Spirulina major PCC 6313: one gene and its partner. The protein of the gene in region 2 interacts with the protein of the main gene of each other region in a pairwise test. Links are inferred from orthologs where the notes say so. Each region holds a gene or a part of one and is shown on either strand. Other genes may lie near its edges.

Region 1 (15,761 bases), 2.0 Mb from region 2 along the record:
CTCGTCCCGAAGAAATTACGGAGCACGGGCACATACACCAGCATCAGTTGCAGCGCCGTTGTGCCAATCACCGCCGCGAGCAGCGCCACGTTGGAAAACGGATTCATTTCAATGGTGAGTTGGGTATACGATCGCGCCGCCAGGGCATGGCCCATTTGTGCCAAACAGAGGGTGGTAAACACCATCGTCCGCCAACTGTCGGGATGGTTTTCATACGCCCACACCATCAGCACAATCGAGAAAATCGCAAAGACAATCCCAATCCGGACAATATACGACCCCAACCCCCGCGCAAAAATACTCTCGTTGGGATGAAACGGGGGACGCTGCATCACATTGGGTTCGGCGGGTTCGACAGCGAGGGCGAGGGCGGGTAAACCATCGGTGACGAGGTTCATCCAGAGGATTTGCAGCGGGGTGAGGGGCACAGAGGACAGGCCGAGAATGGGGGCGGCGGCAATGGTGATTACTTCGCCGACGTTACTACCGAGGATGTATTTAATAAAGCGGCGAATATTGGTATAGACGACGCGCCCTTCTTCGGTGGCGGCGACGATGGTGGCAAAGTTGTCATCGAGCAGGATCATGTCGCTGGCTTCTTTGCTGACATCAGTGCCGGTGATGCCCATGGCGATGCCGATGTCGGCCTGTTTGAGGGCGGGGGCATCGTTGACCCCGTCGCCGGTCATGGCGATGAATTTACCGCGCTTTTGCAGGGCTTTGACGATGCGGAGTTTATGTTCAGGGGAAACGCGGGCGTAGACACTGACGGCTTCGACTTCCAGTTCTAGATCCGCTTGGGACATGGCTTCGAGGGTTTGACCCGTGAGGACGTGACTGTTGGCCTCGGCAATGCCGAGACGCTGGGCGATCGCACTGGCCGTCAGTTGATGATCTCCAGTAATCATGATCGTGCGAATGCCCGCAGCCTTACAGCGGCGCACGGCTTCGGCCACTTCCGGGCGGGGCGCATCGAGCATCCCCACCAGTCCCAGCCACACCATCCCCTGCTCCGCACCTTCGCCCTCGGCGGGCAGGTGGTCGAGAAAACGATAGCCAAACCCTAAGACCCGCAGGCCTTGGCTGGCCATTTCGGCGTTCATGCGGAGGACTTCGTCCCGTTCTTTGGCGGTGATCCGGTGGGCATGGTCGCCGAATTGATAGTAGTCGCAGCAGTTAAGGATCAGTTCGGGGGAGCCTTTGCAGAAGAGGGTATAGGCATCGGTTTTTTTGCGATCGCAACAGATCACACTCATCCGTTTGCGCTCGGAGGAAAACGGGATTTCATCCACCCGCTCAAACACCTCATCCAATTGGGATTGAAACAATCCCGCCTTCCCCGCCAAGGTGAGCAATGCCCCCTCGGTGGGGTCGCCCAAAATCCCCCAGTTTCCCGCTTCATCCTGTTGCAACAGGGCATCATTACAGAGCACCCCCGCCACCAAAACCCCTTGAATTTCGGAATAGGCTTTGGTCGCCACCACCTGGGCTTCCTGGGCAAAGAATTTACCGTCGGGGCTGTAACCTTCCCCGGTCACTCGTAATTGATTGCCCAGGGTTTGCACCATCTGCACCACCATTTTGTTTTGGGTCAGCGTCCCGGTTTTGTCCGAGCAAATGGTGTTGACGCTGCCGAGGGTTTCCACGGCGGGCAATTTCCGGATCAGGGCATGGCGTTTTACCATCCGTTGCGTCCCAATCGCTAACGTGACCGTGATCACCGCTGGCAAACCTTCGGGAACCACCGCCACCGCCATACTCAAGGACACCTCTACCAGTTCTTGGAGACGGCTAAAGTTACCGGCTTGGATAAAGCCAAAGCCCACCACCAAAGCCACCAACACCAGGGAACTGGTAACGAGCACATTCCCCAGTTGGGTCATCCGTTTTTGGAGGGGGGTGGGTTCATTCTCCACGCCTTGGATTAGGGTGGCGATCTTGCCGAGTTCGGTGTCCATCCCGGTGGCAATGACGATCGCTTTGCCACGCCCTTGCACCACCTCTGTACCGCCAAACACCATGTTGAGGCGATCGCCCAAGGGGGTATTCTCGTCCAAGTCCAACACCACCTGCTTATTCACGGCGGTGGATTCCCCGGTTAAGGCGGCTTCCCGGATTTGTAGATTGCTCATTTCGATCAATTGGCCATCCGCCGCCAACTGCACCCCGGCTTCCATTAGGAAAATATCCCCTGGCACCAGTTCATGGGCTTCCACTTCTTGGGTCTGGCCGTTGCGGATCACCCGCACTTGGGGTGAAGACATCTGCTTCAAGCTGGCGAGGGCTGCCTCGGCGCGGACTTCCTGGATATAGCCCAGCAGACCGTTGAGTACCACGATCGCTAGGATGGCGATCGTATCTTTGAAGGGCAATCCCTCACTCGTGCCATCCTGGAGGGAGATAAAATCCAGCACCCCAGAAATGATGGCGACGGCAATTAACATCAGCAACATGACGTTACTGAATTGATCCACTAAGATATCCCAGCGGCTGCGACCGGCGGTTTCCACCAGTTCATTGCTGCCGTAATGGAGGCGACGGCGTTCAATTTCTGCGGAGGTTAGGCCTTTCGTTGGGTCACTCTGCAAGGTGTTCAGAGTGTCTGCAACTGGGTGACTATGCCATGACTGATGGGGATTGGGAAGGGATGAATTGGGTGAGATCACGGGTGCTTACAGGAAAAATGAGCAGGATAGGTTCAGCGGGCACGATGCAGGGGGGGTGGGGGCGAGGCCGTTGAGCACTCTAGAGGTACTCTCGATGCGATCGCACCCCCACCGTTTAGTTTTGAGTCGGATTTGATAACAATGATCTTACAAAAATAAATCCCCCTCCTAGGGCCGTGGCGATCATCAAAATCACGGCCACCCACAACAGCCACCCGCTCATTTCTGCCGAAGATTGGCCAGAACGGGAGCGACGCATGGGTTCTGCAATCGTGGCGACGGGATCATCGAGGGCCGGATCGGCTTCAAAAAAGGCGGGCATGACCGGATCATGGGGGGATGGCATCGCCTCCGATGTGACGGGAGGATCAGGGGTGTAGAGGGGTTCGGGGGTGTAGGGGGGTTCGGGAGGTGCTGCCAGGGTTTGGAAGGGCTGCAAGCTCCCGGCAATTTGCTGGAGTGCCTGGCCCATCACCTGGTTTTGCTGGTGGAGTTGTTGGTTTTCGCCTTGGAGGTGGTGGAGTTGGGCTTTGAGGGTTTGGAGTTCGTCGGCCAGTTGGCGGTAGACCGTGATCGGTACGGCGGCTTGATAGCCGCTTTTGGAGTCTTCGGGGGGAGGAGGTGCTGGCGGGGTTTTCGGGTTGGCCAGCTTTAGGGGGCCTCCTTTTTCAGGGCGCGGTTTGGCCGCGGGCGCAGCTTGGGACTGGGCCTGCTTTTGCTGTTCGAGTTGATATTTAAAACGCGGTTTGTTTGTCATAGCCCAAATAACCCTAGAACGTTCGGTGTTGAAGCAAAGGGACGGATGCGATCGCACCAAATCAAACCAAACATCACGCCGCTGGTGAGTCTGATGCCGTGAGGAGGGGTTGACACTCCCCGCGAAGACAGCGACGGGGATTCTTGGTTCATCGACCGGACTTAACTCAGCAGGATTGCTCCAACTCAGCCAGAGGCCCAATCTCCCCAAGCGTATAACTTCCCGTGTGCCCCACGGTAGTGAGTCCAAGGCGCAGGATGTTGATGGCAGCATTCACATCTCGGTCAGCCTCATCGCCGCAATGCGGACAGCGATGGGTTCTGACTGAGAGTGCCTTATTGACTCGTTCGCCGCAGTTTGAGCAATCCTGGCTCGTATAGTGGGGAGGAACGGCCACCGTTACCTTCCCATATTTCCTGCCAAAATACTCCAACCAACAGCGAAACGTTGACCATCCCGCATCACTAATCGACTTAGCCAGATGCCGATTGCGAACCAACCCTTTCACATTCAAATCTATGCACTTCGTGCAGGCTTCGCCAACATAGGCAACCAAATCGTTAGATTGGATGACGCAGTAGGCGATGCTCTTCGCCCACTCATTACGTTGCCTACTTACCCTTAAATGCCTCCGGGCGTATCGGTTCCTGGCCTTGTGATAGTTCCTCGACTGTGGTTTTATCCCCTTACGGTACTTTCTGGACTTCTGCCGATTGGCTCTGTTTAACCGCTTTTCGGCCTGGCGATAGAACTGCGGTGTTTCAACGACAGTGCCATCGCTGGCAGTGATGAAATAGCGCAAACCGAGGTCGAGGCCAACAGCTTTTTGACTCGGCTCACTCTGCACCTGAACATTAACCTGGATGCAGAACTGAACATAGTAGCCATCGGCACGACGAACGAGACGAACCCGCTTAATTAGGGATTCGTCATAGCGGGCCAGATCGTAGGTGCCGATCAACCGCAATTCCCCAATCCCGAAGCCATCGGTGAATTTGATGCGCTTCGGCCCCAGTAGTTTCCAGCCAGAGGTTTTGTATTCCACCGAGCGGGAATGCTTCTTGAACTTGGGAAATCCTACGGGCTTAATACCCTTCTTGCCATGCTCATAGAAGCGACTGATGGAACTCCAGGCCCGTTCTGCTGCTGCTTGACGGGACATAGAGTTGAGTTTCTTAGCAAAGGGAAACTCCTCAGCTAACGCTTTGCAGAGCTTGCTAAGGTCGTATTTGCCGACATCTTGGCTATCCATCCAATAGCGCAACGCCTTATTACGGACAAACTGAGATGTCCGGATAGCGTCGTCTATAGTGGTAGCCTGGTCAGGCTTTACCCGTGCTTTGAACTCAAGTACAATCATTTCCTTGTGCTAGCGTATCTGGCGTAAGAATGCGGCTAAAGCCGCCGTTGCTTTTCATCCCTGGGCTAAAGCCACAGGGCTTTCAAGCTATCGTCTATTCAGGTAAAAATGCCCCACAGGGCCAGTGCCTTGACCGATGGCGAGGCTATGGTGGAGGGCTTGGGTCACATACTGTTTGGCGCGGCGCACACTGGTGAGGCGATCGTACCCCAAGGCGAGGTTCGCGGCGATCGCTGCCGAGAGCGTGCAGCCCGTGCCGTGGGTGTGCGTCGTCGCCACCGCCGGAACCCGTAGCCAATCCCACTGTTGCCCGTCGTACCAGAGATCCACCCCCCGCAGTTCATCCGTAAAACCGCCCCCTTTCAGGAGTACCGGAATTTGACTGTCATGGTAAATTCGCTGGGCGGCAGCCTGCATGGTGTCGGGGTCATGAATCTCGATCTGGGCCAAAATTTGGGCTTCGTAGCGATTCGGGGTGAGCAAGACCGCATGGGGAAAAATCTGCTCGCGCAAAATTGCGATCGCCCCATCCTCAATCAACTGCACTCCCGCCCGCGACACCATCACCGGATCAACCACCAGATTGGCGATCGGATGGGCCGTCAACGCTGCCGCCACCGCCGCCATAATCTCGCCATTCAACAGCATGCCCGTTTTCGCCGCCGTGATGCCGATATCCGATCGCACCGCGTCGATTTGGGCCACCACCGCCTCCGGCGGCAGGGCATCGACGCGACTCACCCCCATCGTATTTTGAGCCGTGACACAGGTGATCGCCGTCATGCCATGGACACAATGCATCGCCAGGGTGCGGAGATCGGCCTGAATCCCCGCCCCACCACCACTGTCAGACCCTGCGATCGTCAACACCGTCGGGATCGTCATGGCTCGTTAGCGGCGCGGAAACCGTCGCCGTTGCAGAAACTCCGGAATATCCAAGCCCCCACCGCCGGGTTGCGGTTGAGGGGGGGGCGGCATCGTCGGCGCTTGGGGCGGCGGCATCGGGGGTACGGGCGGCTGCTTCGGCAATGAAGCCCCCGATGGATTCATGGCTTGGCGGGCTTTGGGTGCTGAACTACTGCGACTACTGCTCGGCGTTTTTGGGGCATCACCCAGGTTAAACCCCGTGGCGATCACTGTAATTTGCAACTCGCCCTGCATTTTTTCATCCACCACGGCCCCAAAAATAATATTGGCATTGGGGTCAACCACTTCGTAGATGGTTTCAGCGGCGGTATTCACTTCATGGAGGGTCATGTCTGCCCCCCCGGTGATGTTGAAGACGACTCCCTTGGCCCCTTCGATCGAAGATTCTAAGAGGGGGGAAGAAATGGCAGCGATCGCCGCCTCACGGGCACGGGACTTACCCGATCCGCCCCCAATCCCCATCAACGCCGACCCCGCATCGGCCATAATCGCCCGCACATCGGCAAAGTCCACATTCACCAAGCCCGGAATCGTGATGATGTCGGAAATCCCCTGCACCCCTTGGCGCAGAATATCATCCGCCACGAAAAAGGCTTGCTGCACAGGAGTTTCCGGCGAGATCACCGACAGCAGTTTGTTGTTGGGAATCACAATCAGGGTATCTACCCGACTTTGGAGGGCGGCGATCCCTTCTTCGGCTTGGGTGGTGCGCCGTCGGCCTTCAAAGGTAAAGGGACGTGTAACGATGCCCACCGTGAGACAGCCCATTTCCTTGGCGACTTCGGCCACAATTGGCGATGCTCCGGTACCACTACCGCCCCCCATCCCAGATGTAATAAAGACGAGATCTGTGCCTTCGAGGGCGGCCGCAATTTCATCGCGAGATTCTTCCGCTGCTTTTTGGCCAATGGCCGGATTACCACCCGCGCCCAGTCCTCTGGTCAACTTCTGACCGATCTGGAGGCATTTGGAGGCAGAGGACATTTCTAAGGCTTGGGAGTCTGTATTAATCGCCCAAAACTCGACCCCAGTAATCCCACTGGCGATCATGCGGTTGACGCCATTGCAGCCCCCGCCGCCGACACCAATCACTTTAATGCGAGCAACGTTAGTAGGCATGATCGTATCTGGCCGTGTTTGATCAGGTTCAGGGGTTGGATATTCGTTGGAGTGGGGCAAGGATAACCCCGGATTATTAAAGGGTGTGTTACTAGCCACAGGTACAGGAAGTTCCGCTATTGGTTCAACAGGTTTAATTTTTTAGATTCTACTCGTATCAATAGGGTTTAGTTTACTACCAAGGGAGTTTTCCCACGTTGATGGATCAATGGATTGGTGGGGAATTGCGATCGCAGATGTCATCGTCACCTCATTTTGGCCTAATCTTGAGGGCGGGTTCCTGAGCGCAGCGATCAACAAAGCCTGTCAGTTCCGGCTTGATGCGCAACCAAGATTCGCCCCAGTGCTCGACTAATAGCAGTGGACAAATTCGTTAGGACAGGTAAGGGGCTTAAACCCCTTGTTCCAGAGTCTCTGAATGTCCTAACTGCCCTGGCTAGTGCTATACATACTGGGCATGTTGAGGAGATAATGTCGAGCACCGTTCCTGTGCAGCAGCGGCGGGGCAACCTGTGGAACGTTTGGATCAGGGTGAGCGATATTGAACCAGAATACTGTTTAGGAGCATTTTTGATGAATGTGGTTCTTCGTCCTCAGCGAAATTTAGATATTAAAGGGGCTTCGATGCTGCAACAGCGGGTGGTGAATTTGAAGCCGATCGCAGAACATTCCATTTGGGTGATTGATCTCGTCGAAGTGAATGTGATTGATCATTTTGGCTTGACGGCGTTGATGATGATTCGCCGGGCTGCCCGTCAACATCACTGCCGGCTGTACTTGATCCATGTCAAGCAGTCGGTGCGCTATATGCTTGATATTACGGAGTTGTCACCTCGGTTTGAGTTTCTTGAAACTATCGATGAGGTCTTAGGCGAGAAAATTCGCTTGTTATTATGTTGAAGGCGATCGCACCGGCTCAAGAGCGCGATCGCTTTCAACAGGATTGATCATCAGTCAACAATAGGAGTGGGGCGGTGCAACGATTAAGACAGTGGGGGACAAAGACAATCAGGGCGATGCTGATCGCGGGGTTGGGGTTGGTGCTGCTGTTTTGCCTAGGGAGTTTTGAGGGGGCGATCGCTGCCCCCTTAACCGCCGAAGCCGTCAACGCCGGGGAATCCTTGGCCGGTGAGGCGATCGAGGCGTTGCAACAGGGCGACCTCACGGCCGCCGAAGCCATTTGGACGCAATTAATTCAACAATTTCCCACCAATCCCGCTGTGTGGAGCAATCGCGGCAGCACGCGGGTCAGTCAAAATAAGTTAGAGGCCGCCATTGCGGACTTTAATGAAGCGATGCGCCTCGCCCCTGATGCGCCTGACCCCTATTTAAACCGGGGGATTGCCTATGAAGGGTTAGCCCGCTGGGATGATGCGATCGCGGACTATAACCGCGTCCTCGAACTCGATCCCGATGATGCGATCGCCTATAACAATCGTGGCAACGCCGAAGCGGGCCGGGGCGATTGGGCCGCCGCCCAAGCCGACTACAACCACGCCATCGAACTCGAACCCCAATTTTCCCTCGCCCAAGCCAATAACGCCCTCAGCCTCTACGAACTCGGCGACGACCAAACCGCGATCCAAACCATGCGGAATCTCGTGCGGAAATATCCCATGTTCCCCGATCTGCGTGCCGCCCTCACCGCTGTGCTGTGGGACAGTCATCAGCAGGGCGAGGCCGAAAGTAATTGGGTGGCGGCCATGGGTCTCGATCGCCGCTACAGCGATATTGAATGGGTGCGAACGGTGCGCCGCTGGCCCCCGCGAGTGGCCGCAGCATTAGAACGGTTTCTCACCCTGAATTGATTCACAATTCAGCTCAAAAGAATGACAGCGAGGGGAGTGTGAGCCTCTGGCTCACTCATTCCGAATCTGAACGAGGTCAGCGAGCTAGACCCTCGCACTACGAGCAGCTTGCAAAAAAACAGACTATCGCGTCCTACGATAGTCTGATGGAATTCAAGCTCAACGCCAATGGCACGTCAGAATCAACGGGACTAGATGATCCCCATGTTGGCCAAGCCCAAGATCACGCCAATGCCCAGGACATGGCCAAAGCTGGTGGTGGCCAACAATGCCGGGAAGCCCATGCCGCCGAACATGTTGCTCATGGGCAAGGTGGGGCCTGCACTGGGCTGATCAATTTTGAACTTACCGATCGCGATCGCAGCCACATTACAAACAATCATCACGACACCCACCATCGGAGTCCATTCCACTGTGGTCGGCATCGTTGCAAGTAGGGATAAAACCATGATTTCTAAAACTCCTGAAAACCGTCATTCAAATAAGTGTGTAATGCTCAAGTTTTATCTCGAAACATCGGCTTTCATTACATAGCGTTGCAATTGTTCATGCAAATGCCCCGTTTTCCCTAAGAAATGTAAACGAATTGAACCATGCAGATGGGTCTTCAAGTTCACAGCCAGCCGAACCTAAGTCCAAGCCCGGTAAAAGCTGTTATCTTCCCAATGGTTTTGGACGCGGGCTGCGATCGCTCCCTGTTCCTCCGCCGTTAAGGGTTGGAACGCCGCCGCCGCCGCCACATTTTCCCGCAACTGTTCCGGGCTATCCGCCGCAATAATCGAGCTATGGACTCCCGGTTGCGACAGGGAAAACCCAAACGCCTGGGTGATCGAAGCCAGCACCCCCGGCTTCAACAACCGTCCGTAGGCGGGCACTTTCATCGCAATTACCCCCACATTTAACTCCTGGGCAACGGGCAACACCGACGGAATAAAGGGGCGCGGATGGTGCGGATCAGCGGCATTGACCGGGATTAAGGTCGTATCAAAGGGGTAGCGGCGCAGACCGGCGATGATCGCATCAGGTTCGTGGTGGCCGGTAATACCCAGATGGCGGACAATGCCCTGCTCTTTCGCTTCGGTGAAGGCTTGGGCGGCTCCGTTGCGACCCGTGAAGCGATCGATCTCGTCGGTGAAGGAAATGTGATGGAGTTGCCAGAGGTCGAGATAGTCCGTTTTGAGGCGTGTTAAGGACTGTTCCAGTTCACGCCATGCGCCATCACGATCGAGCTTGGCGGTTTTGGAGGCCAGAAAGAGGCGATCGCGGTACGGCGGCAACACCAGCCCTAGATTTTCCTCGCTTGCGCCATAACTGGCGGCCGTGTCGAAATAACGCACTCCCGCTGCGAGGGCGGCTTCAACTAGGGCGATCGCTTCCCCCCGTCGCCCGGCTTCATTAATTGGAGTCGTTGGCCCCGCCCCTCCGAGTCCCAAAATCGGCACGCTCACCCCCGTTTTCCCCAAAACCCGCTCCGGAATCGTGGCATCGGCTGGTAGGGTCAGGGTTGATGGGGCTGTTGACGTTGAAGATTCCACGTCCGGCGACAATGCTAGGGATGAATCCGGCTCTTGCTTGCCCAGGCGAGGCAGTTGGGTCGCGCCCACTAGCCCACCGACAAAGGCAGCCCCCGCGATTAAGATATTGCGGCGTTTCGGCATCACATTAACTCCAAGCTTCAACAGTAGTGAGCCATCCTGTGGCCCTGCTTCCACGATATCGAAACTTGAGCAAATAGACAGGGCTTCAGGGTAACACCTGAAGCCCTCTGTGCTCTGGATTGTGGTTCAACCCCACCCCGATTTTTTAAGGTTGGATGATGGGGTTAAGGAATGAGCGATGCGATCGCCCCCCATCACTCCCGCGGCCCAGGAATCACCAGATTCAGCACCAGCGCCGACAAACCCCCCGTCGAAATCCCCGACGCAAAGATACTTTTGATCAAATCCGGAGCATTATCCAAAATCTCCGGCACAAACGTGACCCCTAACCCCAACCCCAGGGACACCGCCAGAATCATCGAGTTACGCTTCGTCAGGTTCACACAGGAGAGAATCTTCACCCCTGCCACCGCTACCGTCGCAAACATCAAAATCGTCGCCCCCCCTAGCACCGGCTGAGGCATGATTTGCACCACCCCGGCCACAATGGGAAACAAGCCCAGCAACACCAAAAACCCGGCAATAAAATAGCCCACATAGCGACTGCCCACCCCCGTCAACTGAATCACACCGTTATTTTGGCTGAATGTGGTGTTCGGGAATGTGGAAAAACAGGCCGCGATCAAAGAATTAACCCCATCTCCCAAGACCCCACCTTTGAGACGACGCATATACACCGGCCCTTGAATCGGCTCCCCCGAAATCGCTGAAGTTGCGGTTAAATCGCCAATGGACTCAATCGTGGTAATCAGGTAGAGAAAAATGAAGGGAATAAACGCACTCCAACTAAACCCTAGGCCGTAGCGAAAGGGAATCGGCACGGTGAAAATTGTCAAGCCACTGAGGCGACCGAAATCCACTAACCCCATCGGAATCGCCACTGCATAGCCAACCGCCAAGCCGACAACGATCGCACTCATCCGCAGATAGGGATGATTAAAGGAATTCATCACCAAAATCACCACCAACACCAACGCCGCCAGTCCCCAGTTTTGGGCACTGCCGAAGGATTCCGTCCCCAGGGCCGGAACTCCACCCCCGACGCTCGTGATCCCCACTTTAATCAGGGTTAACCCGATGGTCGTCACCACCACCCCCGTCACCAAGGGCGTGATCACTTGACGCGCTAAGTGCAGAAACCGACTAAAGAAGATTTCCACAAAGGCCCCAAAAAAGCAGAGGCCGAAAATCACCGCGAGGGCTTCTTCTTTCGTTTTACCGGCTGCGATCGCTGCAAACCCCGCCGCTAAAATCGGGCCGAGGAAGGCAAAACTTGTGCCTTGGATGCTGAGTAATCCAGACCCAATCGGGCCAATCCGTTTCGCCTGGATAAAGGTGGCAACCCCCGAAATCATCAACGACATGGAAATAATGAAGGTCGTATCGGGGCCTTCGAGTTCAAGCGCATTACAGATAATAAACGGGGGGGTGATAATCCCGACAAAAATTGCTAAAACATGCTGAAGAGCGACAAACACGGTCTCGACTAAAGGAGGGCGATCTTCTAAGTTGTAGATCAAATCCGATTCTAGCCGTACCGGTTCCGTAGGTGATTCGGTTTCAAGGGTGGGTTCATTGGAAGCAGTCATAACACAAGTTCGCTTTTCAAGTAAGGACTGATAATTTTGATCCGTTTACTGTGGCGAATTTTTTCGTGCGGTGCTGTAACGAAGATTACGATGTTATTGTCTTTGATCCGGTGACGAGAACCAGGGGTGTTCCACTGAGTGAGCTAAAATGAAGGCTTAAACTCCCCCTTTCGTCTGATTGAGTGCGATCTCATGAGTACCGATTCCTTCCCCGCTTCATCCCAGTTCGGCACGGATAACCACGACATCCAAATCACCGAACAGTTGATGTCGCAGTCCCAAAACTATAAAAAGTTGTTGGGATTTGTGTTGGAATGGACGGGGCGAGAGCCGCTGCTGACGCAGATTCTGTTCAAGATGATGCTGGAGACCGATCGCCCCCCCATTGCCGGGGAAGAGGCAAAGTGGGTGGATGGTTTAATCCGATCGCGCCTGTTAAAGGTGTGGGACACCGATCCGCAACTCAAACCGTTGCAAATGCTGCGCGATCGCCTCACCAGCCAACGGGATAAACGCAAAAGCCTTAGTCTCCTACGGTACTATCTCAAGATTCTCCGCCAAGAAGAAGTCTTCGCCGACAGCAGCCCGGAACAAAAAGAACTGCGCCTCCTGGGGTTGGTGGCCAAACAACGGGGCCGCGTCCAAGTTCATAACCGGATCTATGAAACCATCTTCAATGAAGATTGGGTGAGCGCCGAGATCAAAAAGCTCGAAACCAGTCTCGGCCCCGATGATGAAGAATTTCTGCGCATCTTTGAAGAACTAGAGCGCACCCTCCTCACCTCCCAGAGCCGGATCATTGCCCGGATTGAAAACGGCGAGGAAAAGGTGAATGCCAATCAACTGATCCACGAAGTTCTCCGGGAAGTGACCTCAAAAATTGGGGAATTGGTGGGAGCCGATCGCACCAGCATTTTTTTATTAAATGATGAGCGAACAGAGCTTTGGTCCCTGGTTGCCGAAGATGCCACGGGGCAGTTATTAGACATTCGGGTGCGGGTGGGGGAAGGGATTGCCGGGGCGGTGGCGAAGCATAAACAGGTGATTCATATTCCAGATAATGTCTATGATGATCCGCGATCGCGCCTCGTCCAAGAATCCGACCAAAAATACAACTACTACACCCGCAACATTCTCGCCTTCCCCATTCTCAACGATGCCCTCGACCTGATCGCCGTCGTCCAACTCCTCAACAAAATCACCAAAACTGGCGAAGCCACCGGCTTTAGCCACCGCGATCTTGAACAACTCGCTAAATGCGTGATCCCGATTCGGCGCATCCTGGAAAGTTGCCAATCCTCCTACGAAGCGATCAAGCGCGCCCAAGCCTCCGCCGCCCTGGCTAAGGCAACGCGATCGCTCGATCAAGTCAACCTCGACACCTCCATGATCCTGCAACGGGTCATGGATGCCGCCAAAGAACTCCTCAACGCCGATCGCTCCACCCTCTGGCTCTACGACGACAAGCGCGGCGACCTCTGGACTCGACTCCCGAAAGAAGGGGTGATCCGCTGTCCCGTGGGCATCGGGTTCGCCGGTCAAGTGGCCCAAAGTCGCGAACCAATGGTGATCGGCTACGACCTCTACGAAGACCCCAACGCCGAAAACGCCAAAAAAACCGACGCTCAAACCCACTACCGCACCTGTAGCCTCCTCTGTATGCCCATCCTCAGCCCCGATGGACAATTCCTCGGCGTTAGCCAACTGATCAACAAACGGAAACCTGGCTACGAAGGCGAAACCTACCAAAAAGCCCAATATCCCAAAGTCCCCCCCTTCTTTAAAGCCAGCTTCGACCGCAACGATCGCCAATCCATGCAGGTCTTTAACGAGCGCGTTGGGGCGATTCTTCAATTCGCCAAAACCCACGAAACCCTGAAAGAATCCAACGCCCAAGGGGACACTCAGGACATCCTCGAACAAGCGTTGATTTTACTCGGTAACGCCATTGACCCCGATGCGGGGGATGGCCAATATGATGCGTTTTATGGTGTATTGCGGGGCTTAGGGTTGGCCCTCCAGCGGAAATTTGCCGCCGAACACAGTCATATTTTTCTGATCGATCGCCCCCGCCAAGAATTGTGGACATTGGTGATCGATCCGCAGCGGAAATGCCCCCGTGAACTGCGCATGTCTGCCCGACAAGGCATTGCGTTGCGGGTGCTCGCCAGTGCCGAGGCGAAAAAAAGTAATAAAGCCGCCCAGTTACCCGATAATCTGGTGCGAATCGGATTGCGGCGATCGCAACTCAGCAGTTTGCAAAGTGTGTTACTATTGCCTGTCTTTGATGCTGACAACATGCCCGTTGCGATCGTTCGTCTGTTAAACCATGAATCCGGGCGCGGCTTTAGCCGTCAAGACAGTGAATCCCTCACCGCCATCAGCCCAACCCTGATGCCCATCCTGCAAACCGTCCAAACCCTCTCGCAATCCCTGAACCGTCCGGCTGCCTAACCCCCATATCCCCGATGATCCGTCCGTCATCCATCTCTCAAGTTGGTGTGGATGGCAACGGTGCTTGACATTTCCCCTCCATCGCGTTGTACGCTAAGCTATTAATGAATGCATTAAGTTTTCTTAAAGGTACATAAAGTGCGACCCTGGCCATAGGTGACAGTGCCTGCATTTTTACCCAAACCATAACATTTGTGATTTTTTAACATTTACGCATTGCAATTCGCGGAGTACGTGAATATACTGAAGAGTATAGACAAGTCTCCCATAAGGCTGTATTACCCATCTAAGGCCATGTTGACTCTTTTGCGCACCACTAGCATTTTGACCCTGGTCGGACTCCAGATTACGTTGGGTTCGTCCGGTGCTAAGGCATGGGATTTGCAAGAGCAACCTCATCAAGAGGCTTTTGGCTCAATATCCTTTGTGCAAGACCACCCCCTGAACCCTTCCACCCAGAAAAAGTTTGAGCCTGACCAAGATAATGGTGGCCCAAGCCGCACCTCTGGGGCCGGTGGACATTAGTTTTCGTTCCTGCATGCGCTGTAGTTGTTATCAACACACCTCACACTACAACAGCGATCGCTGAGACACAATCCAAGTTGCGAGTCTGGATCGGATATGGGTGAGCCAGAGACTTACCGCCCATGGCTGAACTCTTCTAGGGTGCGATCGCCTCATTCGCTGCCCGGACGTTACTCGTTGAAATAACCCCTGTGGATTGGGGATCAATTCCCCCTGGTTGACTGACAACATTAGCCAGATTTCGGAAAGCCCTTACCTAGCAATTCCCCCTTTTTCAAGAAGATTCAAGGGAATCAAAGACAAGCGAGTCCAACAATTGAGCGTGATGAATACGCAGTAACAGAACAGCAGCGAGAGAGTTAAGCCTAGCCTTCCCACCATTTGACTGGACGTAACAATCTATCATGGTAATGGCGAAATAGTTGCCATCCTACAGTCTTCAAAGATAAAGTATTGCAAAATAGGATCACCGACTTTCTGGTCATCCTCCCCTTAAAATGAGATTTAGCCTGCGCCAGAATGCCCTAGATTTGCACTATAATTCAGTCAAGATCATTACCGTGTTCTTTCCGTTCAGTATTCGGGATTCGTTTGTCTTCAAGTTGTCATGAGCATGAAACATGGGAAGACTGCAAAAGCAGATATTTTACTGGTTGATGATACACCCGAAAATCTGCGACTGTTAACAACAGCATTAACCCAGCACGGTTATAAAGTTCGGAGTGCCATTAATGGCAAGATGGCGATTATGGGCGCAAAAGCTCTGCCGCCTGATTTAATCTTGCTTGATATTTGTATGGCAGGGATGGATGGCTATGAAGTGTGCCAACATCTCAAGGCGGATCAACACACTGCCAATGTCCCGGTTATTTTCATCAGTGCATTGGATGAGGTGTTG
Region 2 (15,941 bases):
ATGGAGATAGAGCCAAAAGGGATCAGTCATAAACGATAGTGGGGAGACAGCAGCGAGCTAGAAGCTCGCACTACAGAGCATTAATCCAGATTAATCATAGTCGTGTGAGCCTCTGGCTCACTAACACTGAATACAGAGAATTAATCCAGATTAATCATAGAGACAGCAGCGAGCTAGAAGCTCGCACTACAGAGCATTAATCCAGATTAATCATAGTCGTGTGAGCCTCTGGCTCACTACCCCCAGATTTGGACTACCCCCAAATACAATCGGGATTTGGAGTGTGGATTGGGTATCAGCCCAAAAAAACAGCCTTGAACCAAGGCTGTTGATCTCGTTGGGATGGGAGAGAAACGCTTAGAGGGCAGATTGACAGTAGTGAGGATCGACAATCTGCGATCGCACCTTCACCGGCTGCACCGATTGATCCACCGGGGCGCGATCGGGGGTAAACAGATGGGTGGTCACGGCTTTGCAGACTCGTTCGTGGCTGCCCAGGCTGGGATATGACCAGCTATAGGTGACAACATCCGCCGTCGCTTGGGCAGGGGGTTGACTGAGGAGAATGCCGCCGATCATGCTCACGGCGAGGAGAGCGAAGAGCAGGAGACGACTGAGAGTACGCATGAATTTCCCGTATAAAACAATACATCACTTGCTTCTATTATGACGGAGATCGACGGAAAACGACAAATGAGGTGCGATTGCGATCGCCAATCCGTTCATAGCGAAACTGATCCACACTGCGCATCGCTAAATACACCCCCAAACCGCCCAAGGGTCGATCCTCTAGCGGTTGATGAATAACCTTCTCGCAATTCAGTTCGTCCTGAATGTGGTAGGGGTTATAGTCCGCTCCGGCATCTTCTAAACACACCGTCAACGCCGCATCATCAATCCACGCCTGAATCGACACATCCCCCGTTAACCCGGATTCTTGATAGCCGTGGATGATGATGTTGGTGATCACTTCATCGACGGCGAGACGGAGATTATACGTCCGCGCCTTGGACAAGCCCGCCGATGCTGCCGCCGCTTGGACATAGGACGCGATCGCCCCCAACGCCTCTAAATTTCCCGCCACCGTTAAACCCTCCATCCGTCCTCCTCCCTCGGTAAACGACGCACCGCCAACAACGTCACATCATCAAACTGTTTCGCCACCCCAGTATGATCCCGCACCGCCGCCATAATATTGTTCAACAGGGTTTGCGCAGAGGTCATCGACAGAGAAAGATGCCGCAACAGTTCGAGTTTTGTAAAAAAACGTTCATCCGTTGCCCGCGCATCCGTAACCCCATCGGTATAGCCCAGCAACATTTCCCCCGGAGTCAGCACCGTCCGCCGCATCCGAAACGGAATTTTCGGCATCACCCCCAAGGCGGGCCCCGATGCGCGTAATTCTTCACGCACTGCCCCGGCTGCCGTCAGCACCATCAACGGCTCATGACCCGCATTGACATAGGTGAGTTCGCCTGTTTTCGGATTCAAGACCCCAAAAAACAGGGTGGCGAACATGCCCAAATCACCATGATTAATCGCAATGTAGTCGTTGGTGAGGCGAATGGCGCGGAGGGCGAGCATGTGTTGGGCATCGAGGCGCATGGGGTGGGAGGCATCGGCCGGGGGGGCGATCGCATCCCCGCCATATTGCTCCGCCAGCATTTGATGCTCTTCGAGCGACTGAACACTCAATCCTGCTAACACCGTCTGCCCCGAAAAAATCCGCATCAAACTGCGGAACAACCCCATAAACAGCGCCGCCCCCACCCCTTTATCACAGACATCCGCAATCACCAGCCCCACCTGGCCCTGGGGCAACTCAAAAATATCGTAAAAATCCCCCGCCATTTGATCCGCCGGCTGAAAATGGGCGGCAATCTCCCAGCCTGGTACGTGGGGAATCATGGCAGGCAGGAAATTGATTTGAATTTGGCGGCCTTTCTCCAAGTCCATATTGAGGCTTTGGGAATAGCGTTGCAGCCGACCGTAGATCTGAGCATTTTCGAGGACGAGGCTCATTTGACCGGCGGTCATGTCCATTACATTCACGGTGGCCGGGCTGAAGTAGTGGGGAACACTGTGGAGCAGGGTGATCACACCATAGAGGGTCTGTTCTTTGAGGATGGGCACGCCTAACACCGATCGCGCCTTGTATTGATTATCGGGCCACTTCAGCCAGCGTTCGTCTTGCTCCGTGTCGGGGATGAGGACGATTTGACGATGGGTATTAATCCACCCTGCTAACCCCCGATCGATGAATTGATTAAACAGCGTGCCGGGTGTCTGGGTGAGATCGTGGGTAAAAATGGCATCTTCAATCTTGCCGTGGTGATCCACGAGCAGGAGGCTGCCCCGCTCCGCGCCGGTCATGGTGGTGGAGAGGGTGAGGGCTTCGAAGAGAAATTGTTTGAGGATTTCGGTGTTAATGGGCGATCGCGCAATTTCCACAAACCCTGCGAGTAGTTGTCGCTGGGCTTCGAGGGCCGTTTGCGCGAGGGTGAGTTCTGCAACTTTCTGCTGAAGTCGGACAATTTCCTGAAGCAGAATCTGTTCTCGTAAACCATTAGCCACCAGATCAATCCCCCCCCCAAAAAATGACGAAGACCTTCGCCTGCGATCGCTGACCCCCATTGCATTTTGACCTGGATTGCAAGGCGGGGTCTAGCTTGATCAACTCTAGCAGACCCCGCCCAGGACTCAAGCCCTGCAACCTAGAAGTTACGGTCAAAAACGGTTAAACCTACTTCCAGAGTGTCACAGGTGGTAAAAAAGTTCAGAAAGCCCGTCACGGACATCGTGCGCCGGATATCTTCTCCTAACCCGACAAGCACCAATTGCCCTTGTTTGGTCGTGGTTTGCCGATAGAGAGAGAGCAACATCCGCAGACCCGCACTGGACATATAGGGAACATCGGTGAGGTTGAGCAAAATTTTGCTCTTCGGTTCCGCCAAGGACAAGACACGCTGCTGCACTTTGGGCGCGGTATTTGCATCAACATCACCCTCTAGAGCAATGACCTGGATATCACCAACCGTTTTAATATTGATTTTCATAGTGACGGGGTTGGGGCTGGACGATAAAAACCGCTGAGCTATTCGATTAATAGGGTATATGGTTTTTTTCCTCGATGCGGGGGCTTGTCCGGATCGCTAAGCTCTAGAGCGTCTCATCCATGGGGGAATCGCGGGATTGATCTAGGGAACGTTCCTCGGCTTCTGGCGTGGCGATCGCGCCCTCCTCAACCGCCGCCTCATCACCCTCAGCCTCACTGGAATGATCCTCAACGGCAGGGCGTTCTAGGGTCAGCTCAGGCGCTGGGGTCGTTGGCGTGACTGCCGGTACAGTGGGTGGCGGATCAGCGTCCATCGCTGAATCCTCACCCTCGGCTGAATCCATGTCTTCGGGTTCAGCGTCTTCAGGTTCTGTTCCCTCCATTTGAGGCTCAACATCTGCCGCAGTGGGTTCGGTATCGGGTTTCTTAAGGTCTTCGCTGGGAGATGCGGGAGCGATCGCAGGATCTTCGGCCTGCGCGTCTGATTTCAGTTCATCGTCCTCCATCGCCTCGGTTTGGGGTTCGCCCTCGGCCTCGGTACGCTCAGAATCACTGTCTTCAATTTCTGTCGCTTGGGGTGCTGGGGTTGATTCGGCTGGGGGAAGTTGGGGATCAACCAGGGCGCGGAGTTGGCGATCGCTTAACTGCCCCTGAATCAACGCCGCCAGGGGATCAGGTTGCCCCGGTTGGTACTCAATGCGTTGCACCACATTGTTAAACACATTGTCCACTGGTTCCCCTTGGGCATTGAGGAACTCCAGCTTGACCCAGTTGGTTCCTGGCTTAAACCCTTTGAGATAGATCGGTTGCCAGCGATCCAGCACAAAACTTTGATCATTAATCGTGACGCGAATCCGCCAGTCGGCGATCGCCCCCGGTCCCTCACCCACAAACTTCAGCGGCGCATTGGTCAAATAAAAATCCAACAAAATCGGCTCGGCCCCATAGCGCCCCACCGGGCTGTTGTAGGTAATCAAGGGCAACGCAGGATCAGGGTTATTTTGGCGATTGGGGGTTAAAACACTAAACGTCGTTTGGGCAAAAGCCCCCTCATTTTTAAAACTTTCATCCCAAGGTTTCACCGCAAACGCTCGCAGGGTATGGGTTCCGGGCGTAACATCTTCAAAGGCGATCGCCTCCTCCACACTATATATAGGCCGCGCCGGCTGATTATCCAACCCCACCATCAAATGAGGCCCCAACCCCAGATCTAACCCCTGAAACAGCGGCAGATCCTCCACCTGCAACACCACCTTTACAGTGGAGTCGCTGACAACCGCGCCCAGCACTGGCTGTTGGATCATCACTTGGGGTTGATAGGCCTCAAGGGCAGGCTGTAACAATCGCACCGACTGCGGCGGGGCCATTTCCGTCAGCATCGTCGCCGCCGTCTGCTGCGCATCAGAGGTCGAAGCGGCAGGGCGATCGCCCCCACAACCCGTCACGCCAATCCCCAACAGTAACGATAAGAAAATGGCAATTCCTGCCCGTAATCCTGACCTCATACGCCCTCCAACACAGCATCAACCCAGAGGCAACCCAATCCTGCGATCGCCCTCCTCTATAGGACTATAGCCGAATCAGCCCCCCGACCAAAACACCCCAGAACCCCACCCTCCCCCATACCCCCTTCCCCCTGAAAATGCACCCTCCCTTTATTAAGACAATATTTCATTTTGTAAACATATTCGTGAAGATTCTTGACGAGCCAAGCCCAAAAAACACCGACCAAATCCAGTCAAATCAAGACATTGGGGAATTTTAAATATTGTTAACCTCTCCGGCATCGGGTGAAAGCAAGACTTATCATCTACTACAAGCGTTCTGTCATCAGAACCGATTGAACTTGCGCTATCCGTAATCTTGCTCGTCAAGCCACGGATACTTTAAGAAAAGCAACAACCCCTTGGTTTGTTTGCGATTCATCATCTAAATTCTCAAACGGGAATACGCTCATTTTCGTTGTCTAGGGAGGAGAATCCTCATGACAATCAGTCCTCCAGAACGAGAGGCTAAGGTCAGAGTAACGGTAGATAAAGACCCAGTAGCCACTTCAACCGAGAAGTGGGGTAAACCTGGTCATTTCAGCCGCGCATTAGCAAAAGGCCCCAAAACCACCACTTGGATTTGGAACCTACACGCCGATGCGCACGATTTCGATAGTCAAACCAGTGACCTAGAAGATATTTCTCGGAAAATCTTCAGTGCTCACTTTGGTCACCTAGCCGTCGTCTTTGTTTGGTTAAGCGGAATGTACTTCCATGGTGCTCGCTTCTCCAACTACACGGCTTGGCTCAATGATCCGATTAACATCAAGCCCAGTGCACAAGTTGTTTGGCCCATCGTGGGTCAAGGCATTCTCAACGGCGACGTTGGCGGCGGCTTCCACGGCATCCAGATCACCTCTGGATTGTTCTATCTGTGGCGCGCCTGTGGCTTCACCACCAGCTACCAACTGATGGCAACGGCCATCGGCGGTCTGGTGATGGCTGCTCTGTGTATCTTTGCGGGTTGGTTCCACTATCACAAAGCAGCTCCGAAGCTGGAGTGGTTCCAAAACACCGAATCCATGCTTAACCATCACCTTTCGGTGCTCTTAGGTTGCGGTTCCTTGGGTTGGACGGGTCACCTGATCCACGTGTCCTTACCTGTGAACAAACTGCTGGATGCCGGTGTGGCAGCTAAAGATATCCCCTTGCCCCATGAGTACGTACTCAATGCGGACAAGATGGCAGAGTGGTTCCCCAGTTTTGCTCAAGGGTTAACACCTTTCTTTACCCTCAACTGGGGTGCTTATTCGGATATCCTCACCTTCAAAGGTGGTTTGAACCCGGTGACGGGCAGCCTTTGGCTCACCGATGTGGCACATCACCACCTCGCGATCGCCGTGCTGTTCATCATCGCCGGTCATATGTACCGCACCAACTGGGGAATTGGTCACAGCCTCAAGGAAATTCTTGAAGCCCATAAAGGCCCATTCACCGGGGAAGGTCACAAAGGTCTCTATGAGATCCTCACCACCTCTTGGCACGCACAACTGGCGATCAACCTCGCCATGCTCGGTTCACTCACCATCATTGTGGCCCAGCATATGTACGCCATGCCCCCCTATCCGTATCAAGCCATTGACTACGGAACTCAGATTTCGCTGTTTACCCACCACATGTGGATCGGCGGCTTCTTAATCGTGGGTGCAGGCGCTCATGGTGCGATCTTCATGGTTCGGGATTATGACCCCGCCAAGAATGTCAACAACCTCCTCGATCGCGTTCTGCGTCACCGCGATGCGATCATCTCGCACCTGAACTGGGTGTGTATTTTCCTCGGCTTCCACAGCTTTGGACTCTACATCCACAACGACACCATGCGTGCGTTGGGTCGTCCCCAAGACATGTTCTCGGATACGGCGATTCAACTCCAGCCCATCTTCGCGCAGTGGGTGCAAAATCTGCACACCCTCGCTCCCGGTGGGACCGCACCCAATGCCCTTGAGCCTGTGAGCTACGCCTTTGGCGGCGGTATTGTTGCGGTCGGTGGAAAAGTTGCCATGATGCCAATCACCCTCGGGACGGCGGACTTCATGGTTCACCACATCCACGCCTTTACGATCCACGTTACCGCGTTGATCCTCTTGAAAGGTGTACTCTATGCCCGCAGCTCCCGTCTGGTTCCAGACAAAGCTGAATTGGGTTTCCGCTTCCCCTGTGACGGGCCCGGTCGCGGCGGTACTTGCCAGGTTTCTGGTTGGGACCACGTCTTCCTCGGTCTGTTCTGGATGTATAACTCTCTCTCGATTGTGATCTTCCACTTCAGTTGGAAAATGCAATCCGATGTGTGGGGAACGGTCTCCGGTGACAATGTCTCCCATATCACTGCTGGCAATTTTGCCCAAAGTGCGATTACGATCAACGGCTGGCTGCGAGATTTCCTCTGGGCCCAAGCTGCTAACGTGATCAACTCCTATGGTTCAGCACTGTCGGCCTACGGCATTATGTTCCTGGCCGGTCACTTTGTGTTTGCCTTCAGCCTCATGTTCCTGTTCAGTGGTCGCGGCTACTGGCAAGAACTGATCGAGTCGATTGTTTGGGCACATAATAAGTTGAAAGTGGCTCCGGCCATTCAACCCCGTGCGCTCAGCATCGTTCAAGGTCGCGCTGTTGGGGTAGCTCACTACCTCTTAGGTGGCATTGTTACCACGTGGGCGTTCTTCTTGGCGCGGATGCTATCCGTCGGTTGAACATCCTAACTAGAAGCGATCGCCCTAGGGACATTCTGTTCTGATCCTCGATCGCTTTGCACCCGACCTCCACCGGACGGAGTTCGGTGGGGGGCATCAAACAAATGAGCTGCTTGTTCAAGCATCATTGTTCACGCTAGGAGTATTTCCTAAAAAGGTTTATGGCAACTAAATTTCCAAAATTTAGCCAAGATCTCGCCCAAGACCCGACAACACGTCGGATTTGGTACGGGATTGCCACGGCCCACGATTTTGAAACCCATGATGGGATGACCGAAGAAAATCTTTACCAAAAGATCTTTGCTTCGCACTTCGGTCACTTGGCCATCATCTTCTTGTGGACCTCTGGCACGATTTTTCACGTCGCTTGGCAAGGCAACTTTGAACAGTGGATTAAAGATCCTCTGAATGTCCGTCCGATCGCCCATGCGATTTGGGACCCTCAGTTTGGGAGTGGCGCGATCGATGCGTTCACCCAAGCCGGGGCGAGCAACCCTGTTAATATCTGCTACTCCGGGGTTTACCACTGGTTCTACACCATTGGGATGACGACGAACCAAGACCTCTATCAAGGTTCGATCTTCTTGTTAATCCTGTCAGCGTTGATGCTGTTCGCCGGTTGGCTGCACTTGCAACCCAAGTTCCGCCCCAGCTTGCAATGGTTCAAGTTGGCTGAACACCGTCTCAACCACCACTTGGCTGCCCTCTTTGGGGTGAGTTCCTTGGCTTGGACGGGTCACTTGGTTCACGTGGCAATTCCGGAATCTCGCGGTATTCATGTGGGTTGGGATAACTTCCTGTCGGTGAAACCTCACCCGGCGGGCTTGGCTCCCTTCTTCACGGGGAACTGGAGCGTCTACGCTCAGAACCCGGATACGGCGGGCCATGTCTTCGGTACGTCCGAAGGTGCAGGTACGGCGATTTTGACCTTCTTGGGTGGTTTCCATCCCCAGACGGAATCGTTGTGGTTGACGGATATTGCGCATCACCACCTGGCGATCGCAGTGATCTTCATCATTGCCGGTCACATGTACAAAACCAACTTCGGGATTGGTCACGAAATCAAGACCATTCACGAAGCCCACAATCCCCCCAAAGGCACGCCCTTCGGTGGACTACTGGGTGCAGGTCACAAAGGGTTGTATGACACAATCAACAACTCCCTCCACTTCCAACTTGGTTTAGCCCTGGCTAGCCTTGGGGTTGTGACCTCGCTGGTGGCGCAACACATGTATTCGCTGCCGTCCTACGTCTTCATCGCCAAGGACTACACCACCCAAGCGGCGCTCTATACCCATCACCAGTACATTGCTGGCTTCCTGATGGTTGGTGCGTTTGCCCACGGTGCGATCTTCTTTGTTCGGGACTACGATCCTGAAGCCAACAAAGATAACGTCTTGGCGCGGATGCTCGAACATAAAGAAGCGATCATCTCTCACTTAAGCTGGGTTTCCCTGTTCCTCGGTTTCCATACCCTGGGTCTCTATGTCCACAACGATGTGGTGGTTGCCTTTGGTACTCCTGAAAAACAAATCCTGATTGAGCCGGTGTTTGCCCAGTGGATTCAAGCTTCCCACGGTAAACTCCTCTATGGCTTTGATGTATTGCTGTCGAACCCTGACAGTATTGCATCTACCGCTTGGCCCAATTCTGGCAATGTCTGGTTAGGGGGATGGTTAGAAGCCATCAACAGTGGAACAAACTCTTTGTTCTTGACCATTGGGCCTGGGGACTTCTTGGTTCACCATGCGATCGCCCTCGGTCTCCACACCACCGCCTTAATCCTGATCAAAGGCGCGTTGGATGCTCGCGGTTCCAAGCTGATGCCCGACAAAAAAGACTTCGGCTACAGCTTCCCCTGCGACGGCCCCGGCCGTGGCGGCACCTGCGACATCTCCGCTTGGGATTCCTTCTACCTCGCCATGTTCTGGATGCTCAACACTCTTGGTTGGGTAACCTTCTACTGGCACTGGAAGCACCTCGGTATTTGGCAGGGCAACGTTGCTCAGTTCAACGAAAACTCTACCTACCTGATGGGCTGGTTCCGGGATTATCTCTGGGCGAACTCCGCACAGTTAATCAACGGCTACAACCCCTTCGGTGTGAATAACCTGTCGGTCTGGGCTTGGATGTTCCTCTTCGGACACCTGGTTTGGGCAACGGGCTTCATGTTCCTCATCTCTTGGCGGGGTTACTGGCAAGAGCTAATCGAAACGATCGTTTGGGCTCACGAGCGCACTCCTCTGGCGAACCTGATTCGTTGGAAAGATAAGCCCGTAGCACTCTCCATCGTTCAAGCTCGTGTGGTGGGTCTGGCTCACTTCTCAGTGGGGTATGTCCTAACCTACGCCGCTTTCTTGATTGCCTCAACAGCGGGTAAATTCGGCTAACCGTTTAGCTGACGCTTAATGCTGTCAAAGCCCTCACCTCCGGGTGGGGGCTTTTTGCATGGAGTAGTAGCGTTGGTGACTTGGGGCAGTATCCAGCCAGCATGGATGTCCCCCATGACTTCCGGAACTGCTATGTATAGCACTAGCCAGAGCGGTTAGGACATTCAGAGACTCTGGAACAAGGGGCTTTATCAGCCCCTTGCCTGTCCTAATGCCCTTGTTGATTGCTATAGATCGAGCCGATTAGACTGGTTTTGGATTAGGATTAACACTCTACATTGCCCCCAAAAAGTAATGTCTGCCTGCCCATCAAAAACCACCTCAAGTGACATCGATCGGGGGATACTTCGGGGTGAGAATCAGGGCTAGAATCCTGTCTTGCTGAGGTGGGAGGAGCACGGAATTTCCTGAAAAGGGACAAATCAAGATATCATAGTCGTTTAGATTCACTTTAATGTTGCAAGTCACCTTGGGGAAGGTCTCAAACAATGTTGTTAGATAGACTCTGTCTTATCTTGAGCGTAGTCGAAGCGTAAGTTTGAATAGGCCAGATTTTGGGATTGCTCGGTGATCCATCTATAGGCTAATTGCCTATTGAAGTTCTTGATTACCGCCATCGATGAGTCATGGAGAATCTTTTAGACAAGACCGAATGAAAAGTAACGAAACATATCTCAATCATCCAACTTTTGGCCTCCTTTTCAAGGTTTGTCCGATTGAAGATAATCAAGAACTCTATACGACTCTCTACGCTCAACGCTTATTTTTTGTTGTTTCCCAAGCGACTCATGGGTTAGCGTTTGAGCCGTTGGGACGGTCGGATGCACGGTTGTTGGTGGAAAATCGGCTGCGGAAGTTGCGGCGCATCAATGCGTTGGAGGATTATAAGGATTTGAATTTGATCTATAAGCGAACGTTTCAGTGACGGGGTGGGGCTTGGTGCAGTGTGATCATGGTGTGATTTTTCTGGTATGACTTCGATCGCTTCTCGTTTAGCAGCCATTGGTCAGACGTTGCCGCCTGAGGTGCGTCTGTTGGCGGTGAGTAAGACGTTTCCGGCGACGGCGATGCGGGAGGCCTATGGGGCGGGGGTGCGGGATTTTGGTGAGAGTCGGATTCAGGAGGCGATCGCAAAACAAGCGGAGTTGCACGATCTACCGGACATCCGCTGGCATTTGATCGGCCACTTGCAAAGTAACAAAGCGAAGAAAGCCGTGGAGCAGTTTGATTGGATTCACACCTGCGATAGTTTGAAGCTGGCGCAGCGCCTCGACCGATTGGCGGCGGAATTGGGAAAATCGCCCCAGGTGTTGTTGCAGGTGAAGCCGCGCCAGGATGCGAATAAATATGGCTGGCGGTTGGCGGATCTCGCGGCGGATTTACCCCAGTTGGCCCAGTGTCAGCACTTGAAAATTCAAGGTTTGATGACGATTTTGCCGTTGGGGTTGACGACGGCGGATACGCTGAGGGCGTTTCAAGAGACACGGGATGCAGCGGCTCACATTGCAGCGGCCTATGGCCCTCCCTTGGAGATGACGGAATTGTCCATGGGGATGTCCGGGGACTATCCGATCGCCATTGCAGCGGGGTCAACGATGGTGCGCATTGGTCGCGGTATTTTTGGCGATCGCCCCCCAAATCCAGCGACCTGAGAAACGTTTTCATGGTACAAGAGGGCGGTCTCCAGATATGATGATAGCGACCTTATGATCACAAGGAATAAGGGCATTGGTATGATTAAGCCTATAGAACGGGATAGGGACCATTACAACCATGAATATTTTTAATAAACTCAAGGATCTTGTTGGCTACAATGAACCAGAGTATGAGTATTATGAGGAGGATATGGAGGGTAACGATTACCAAAATCTGTATCAACAGGAGAATGCTCCGGCTGCTGAGGAAGACCGTCAACGCCCTCGCCGGACAAGGGATCGTTCAACAGCGATGACTGCTCCCGAAACCCCTTCTCCATCCCCTGGTTTATCATCAACCGCAACCGCAGCAGCAAGGAGTAACGTGATAGGAATGCCCGGATCGGCAAACGGAATTTCAGAAGTCGTCGTCATTGAACCCCGTTCCTTTGAAGAAATGCCCCAAGTGATTCAGGCGCTCCGGGAACGGAAATCGGTGGTGTTGAATTTAACGATTATTGACCCAGATGAGGCGCAGCGGGCGGTGGATTTTGTGGCGGGTGGAACCTATGCCATCGATGGCCATCAAGAGCGGATTGGGGAAAGCATTTTTCTGTTTACCCCGAGTTGTGTGCAGGTGAGCACCCAAAATGCGATCGCTGCCCAGGAATTAGCTTCTCCTCTCACAACCCGGCCCACCATGAGCGCCGGTACTGGTGCGCCGAACCCGAACGCATCGTGGTCTTTAGACCCCAATCGTCTCGCTCAGTAGGGTGTCGCGTTGATTCAGACTGTTGGACAGTTCCCTGTCCCCAATCGCGGGGGTGCAACGATGCACCCCCTTCGTTATTGTTGAGCCTAGTGAGCAGGAGGTAATCGGGTCATGGTGTATCAATTGGGTGTGATTGGTGGGGGGGTGATGGGGGAGGCGCTCCTGTCGCGGCTGGTGGCAGAGCAGGTGTATGATCCCCGTGCTGTGATCGTCAGTGATCCGATGGTGGCGCGGGGTGAGGTGTTGCGATCGCGCTACGGCGTGACCCCCACCACGAGCAACACAGAAGCCAGCCAGGCGGACATTCTGCTACTGGCGGTCAAGCCCCAAATGCTTAGCGCGGTGCAGCAGAGTTTGGCAGCGGTGCAGCTTGCGCCCCAGACCTTGGTTTTGTCTATTTTGGCCGGGGTGACCCTTGAGCGCCTCAACCAAGTATTTCCCCAACAACCGACGATCCGGGTGATGCCCAATACACCGGCTACGGTGGGTGCAGGGATGACAGCGATCGCCCCCAATGCGCAGGTTTCAGCGACGCAAATCACCCAAGCCGAGCGCATTTTTGCGGCGGTGGGTGAGGTGGTGACGGTTTCGGAAAGCTTGATGGATGCGGTAACGGGGCTATCGGGATCGGGGCCTGCCTTTGTGGCGCTCCTGATTGAAGCCCTGGCCGATGGCGGTGTGGCAGCGGGCTTACCCCGTGCCATTGCCCAGAAACTCGCCCTCCAAACGGTGTACGGCACAACGCAACTGCTGCGAGAAACGGATCTGCATCCGGCCCAACTCAAGGATCAAGTCACCAGTCCGGGGGGCACGACGATCGCAGGGGTGGCGGCACTGGAAGAATATGGGTTTCGTTCGGCAGTCATTAAGGCGGTGCAGGCAGCCTATGGGCGATCGCGGGAGTTGGGTCAATCGGGGTGAATCGTCTGGGCAAAGGCGCGGTAGTCTTGGCCGATGTCGGCGCGATCGCCCAACACCATCCCCCGCCATTCAATCCAAGCATGGCTTTCCATCTGGCCCTGATGGCGACGCATGCCAATGCGTAAATCCGCCGCCACGCCGTACCACCGTAACCCGTAGGCCAGAGTCAGCGATCGCCGCAAACAATTACTCCAGGGCCGACTGTAGCGATCCGCCAAAGTCACCATCGCCGCCAAGCGTTTGATTTGAAGAAACGATAAGCAAGGTTCGATCCGACCCGGATCAGGCCCACAGGTTCGCAAACAGTGCTGCGCCCGCCGCAACCCCAACCCTTGCACCAACACCGCTACCAGCGGCAACAGGATCATGGCCCCTAGAAACCAGCCCCAATCCTGCCGCGACAACCGCTGGGCCGTCTGCCATTTGTGCCGCCACCCCATCTCACAACACCGCTCGAAACGCTTGGGTGCGTAGATCAATTCCTGTAATCGCTGTGCCCACCACCACGGCATCGGCTCCGCCATCCAACGCTTGGCGCACCATCTCTGGGGTGGCGATGCCGCCTTCACAAATGGTGAAGGTGTCGAGTTCTTGGGCGATACGGCGGAGCAGATCCCAAGCCGGTGGGGTTTGGTTGGCGGTGGTTTCGGTGTAGCCGTAGAGGGTGGTGCCGACGAGATCCGCCCCGGCCGCGATCGCCTCAGACGCACTGGCAAAATCATCCACATCCGCCATCACTAACTTACCTCGATCATGGATCGCCGCGATCAACTCCGCCACTGTCACCCCACCGGGGCGATCGCGCCGCGTCGCATCCATGGCCACAATATCCGCCCCCGCCTCAATCACCGCGATCGCATCTTCTAAACGCGGCGTAATATACACCGCACAGCCAGGGATCATCTGCTTCCACAGACCGATAATCGGAATCTGGGGCAACCGTTGGCGCACCGCTGCAATATGGGCGGGGCTATCAATCCGCACCGCGATCGCCCCTTGATTCACCGTCGCCTGGGCGATCGCCGCAATCATTTCCGGCGCATGGAGGGGCGAATCTGCCGGAGCTTGGCACGAGACAATTAACTGATCACGAAGGCTAGAAAGCATGGTGCTATCGTAGAGAATACCATCGACAGCATAATCCACAATGGCAACCTTAAGCCCCGAAGAAATCGAACATTTTCGCACCCAACTCAACCGCTATCCGCCCGCCCTCAAAGCCCTCACCGAAATCGAAGACTGCGAAGGGAACCTCGCAGATGCCACCATCTCCCTCGCCATCCGCGCCGGACAACAACCCCAAGAAGACAACGCCGCTTGGCTTGCCGACCTCGCGAAACGCTGTCGCGCTGTGATCTGCCAAGACATTCCCCGCCAAAACCTCGCCGCCGGTGCGATCGACAAAACAATCATCGCCGTTGCCAATTCTGACCTGATCCCCCCCTCCTTAGCCACACCGGTCATTTTGTATGTGTTAAAAACAGGATTAGAGGACTTTTGCCGCCCCTTAGAAACCCCTTCTTAAATGATGGCAACTCCTGTGTTCCAAGGTGCGTCATTGCAGGGACGGTGAATCAAAAACTATGGTGCAACTTTTTACTCAACTATTCTCCCCCCCCATCAACAAGATGATGATTCTTGGACTCTGTCTAGGAATAGGACTCTCAAGCTGTGGCGAAAGTAAAGTCACACAATGTAATAAGCTGATGCTTGAAATCAGTAAATTAGAATCAATTGATCAAAACTTCTATGAGCAAATGAAAAACTCTGAATCCTTTGAACAGGCCCAGAGTTTTGACGAGTTCAAGCAAGCTGCCCAGGAAATGTCCACCGCCTTTAACAAAATTGCCGAGGATATCACCCTCTACATCGAAGCCATTCAAAACGTCAAAGTAGCAGATCAAGAACTTCAGACGTTCCAAGCAACCTATGTAGAACAAGGCGGGCATCACCGTGACTTAATTCAAGACGCATCGGGGGTTTTGAATGAAGTGAGCCAACTGAATTTAGATGCTGAAGGTCGGATTAAACTCGACCAACTCGCCACCGCCATTGATCAATTTTCCGTTGAAGTGGAAAAATCGAGCCTCACCGTGGCGGACACGATCCGCACCCTCCAAACCTATTGCGGTGTGACCCCCACGCCACCAGCCACAGAATCAGAGCCAGCCCCCGAAGTGGCTCCCGATCCTCCCCCCCAATAGGCTGTTGGGATCATTGCTGTGCATCGCACTCCACGATCATGATCACCGTGACATACTCCAGACAGCGATACAAGTATACGTTTCTGGCTTCTCCCACCTACTGCATCTGTAAAGCCGTTGGGCTAGCGGTGTTAGTCTGTGGAGTGACTGTAAGACCTGAAGAGAGTAAATCTCGGAAGGCAGGTGCCTGATTGACTGACAAAAGAAGTGGTAGGGATAGCTAAAGAGGTTGCCCTGACTGAAATACAGAGAATTAAGAAATGGGAGTCAGTCCTCTAGAATTGAGTTACCACAACAAAACTCTGGAGAACTGTGAAAAAAACTCCCAAATTTACAATGCCCTGAAAACCTGGTTGGGTCAAGACATCCCCTGGGCGCATCTGAGCCACCTGACTACCTGCATCTGGATGGTCATCGCCGTCATCCAAACCGGAGCAGTCAACCTCACGAAATGGCTGCCGTATCTGCCCTGTCGAGGATTGTTTGCCCAAAGTAAACAGCGGCGAGTCCGACGCTGGCTGGGCAATAGCCGCATCAATATTCATCGACTCTACAAACCCATCATCAAAGCCGCCTTAGCCGATTGGCAGGATGAGGTGATGTACCTGAGCTTAGACACCTCACTATTTTGGGATGAGTATTGTCTGATTCGGGTGGCTGTGGTGCATCGCGGTCGTGCTTTACCCCTAGGCTGGCGTGTGTTGGCTCATCCCAGTGCCTCGGTTGCC

Evidence for each region.
Region 1: the proteins of SPI6313_RS25090 (region 2) and ftsZ interact in binary tests that used the Bacillus subtilis proteins (3 or more experiments, as listed by UniProt). The link is inferred for Spirulina major PCC 6313 from one-to-one orthologs.

The regions. Positions count from the first base shown.
Region 1 is NZ_KV878783.1:230,635-246,395, reverse strand. What follows is about bases 4,783-7,577. They hold ftsZ (cell division protein FtsZ), read right to left. Parts: upstream 6,890-7,577; coding sequence 5,675-6,889; downstream 4,783-5,674. Other genes in these bases: SPI6313_RS01305 (STAS domain-containing protein), read left to right, coding at 7,301-7,577; thiD (bifunctional hydroxymethylpyrimidine kinase/phosphomethylpyrimidine kinase), read right to left, coding at 4,871-5,668; SPI6313_RS01320 (RNA-guided endonuclease InsQ/TnpB family protein), read right to left, coding at 4,783-4,783. Outside these bases: SPI6313_RS01330 (cation-translocating P-type ATPase), read right to left, coding at 1-2,666; SPI6313_RS01325 (hypothetical protein), read right to left, coding at 2,782-3,423; more of SPI6313_RS01320, read right to left, coding at 3,590-4,782; more of SPI6313_RS01305, read left to right, coding at 7,578-7,729; SPI6313_RS01300 (tetratricopeptide repeat protein), read left to right, coding at 7,837-8,637; photosystem I reaction center subunit PsaK, read right to left, coding at 8,829-9,086; SPI6313_RS01290 (aldo/keto reductase), read right to left, coding at 9,267-10,295; SPI6313_RS01285 (uracil-xanthine permease family protein), read right to left, coding at 10,490-11,884; SPI6313_RS01280 (GAF domain-containing protein), read left to right, coding at 12,077-14,338; SPI6313_RS01275 (hypothetical protein), read left to right, coding at 14,633-14,863; SPI6313_RS01270 (two-component system response regulator), read left to right, coding at 15,471-15,761. UniProt on the Bacillus subtilis protein: Essential cell division protein that forms a contractile ring structure (Z ring) at the future cell division site. The regulation of the ring assembly controls the timing and the location of cell division.
Region 2 is NZ_KV878783.1:2,283,089-2,299,029, reverse strand. Bases 10,297-13,271 are described here. They hold SPI6313_RS25090 (cell division protein SepF), read left to right. Parts: upstream 10,297-11,455; coding sequence 11,456-12,088; downstream 12,089-13,271. Other genes in these bases: SPI6313_RS09960 (lasso peptide biosynthesis B2 protein), read right to left, coding at 12,997-13,271; proC (pyrroline-5-carboxylate reductase), read left to right, coding at 12,200-13,009; SPI6313_RS09975 (YggS family pyridoxal phosphate-dependent enzyme), read left to right, coding at 10,654-11,334; pipX (transcriptional coactivator PipX), read left to right, coding at 10,335-10,607. In the rest of the region: SPI6313_RS10020 (YqiA/YcfP family alpha/beta fold hydrolase), read right to left, coding at 1-30; SPI6313_RS10015 (hypothetical protein), read right to left, coding at 358-627; SPI6313_RS10010 (ATP-binding protein), read right to left, coding at 665-1,099; SPI6313_RS10005 (PP2C family protein-serine/threonine phosphatase), read right to left, coding at 1,087-2,574; SPI6313_RS10000 (anti-sigma factor antagonist), read right to left, coding at 2,715-3,056; SPI6313_RS09995 (hypothetical protein), read right to left, coding at 3,160-4,560; photosystem I core protein PsaA, read left to right, coding at 5,040-7,292; photosystem I core protein PsaB, read left to right, coding at 7,454-9,682; more of SPI6313_RS09960, read right to left, coding at 13,272-13,449; SPI6313_RS09955 (putative N-acetylmannosamine-6-phosphate 2-epimerase), read right to left, coding at 13,451-14,116; SPI6313_RS09950 (hypothetical protein), read left to right, coding at 14,157-14,534; SPI6313_RS09945 (hypothetical protein), read left to right, coding at 14,767-15,213; SPI6313_RS23495 (transposase), read left to right, coding at 15,474-15,941. UniProt on the Bacillus subtilis protein: Cell division protein that is part of the divisome complex and is recruited early to the Z-ring. Probably stimulates Z-ring formation, perhaps through the cross-linking of FtsZ protofilaments. Its function overlaps with FtsA.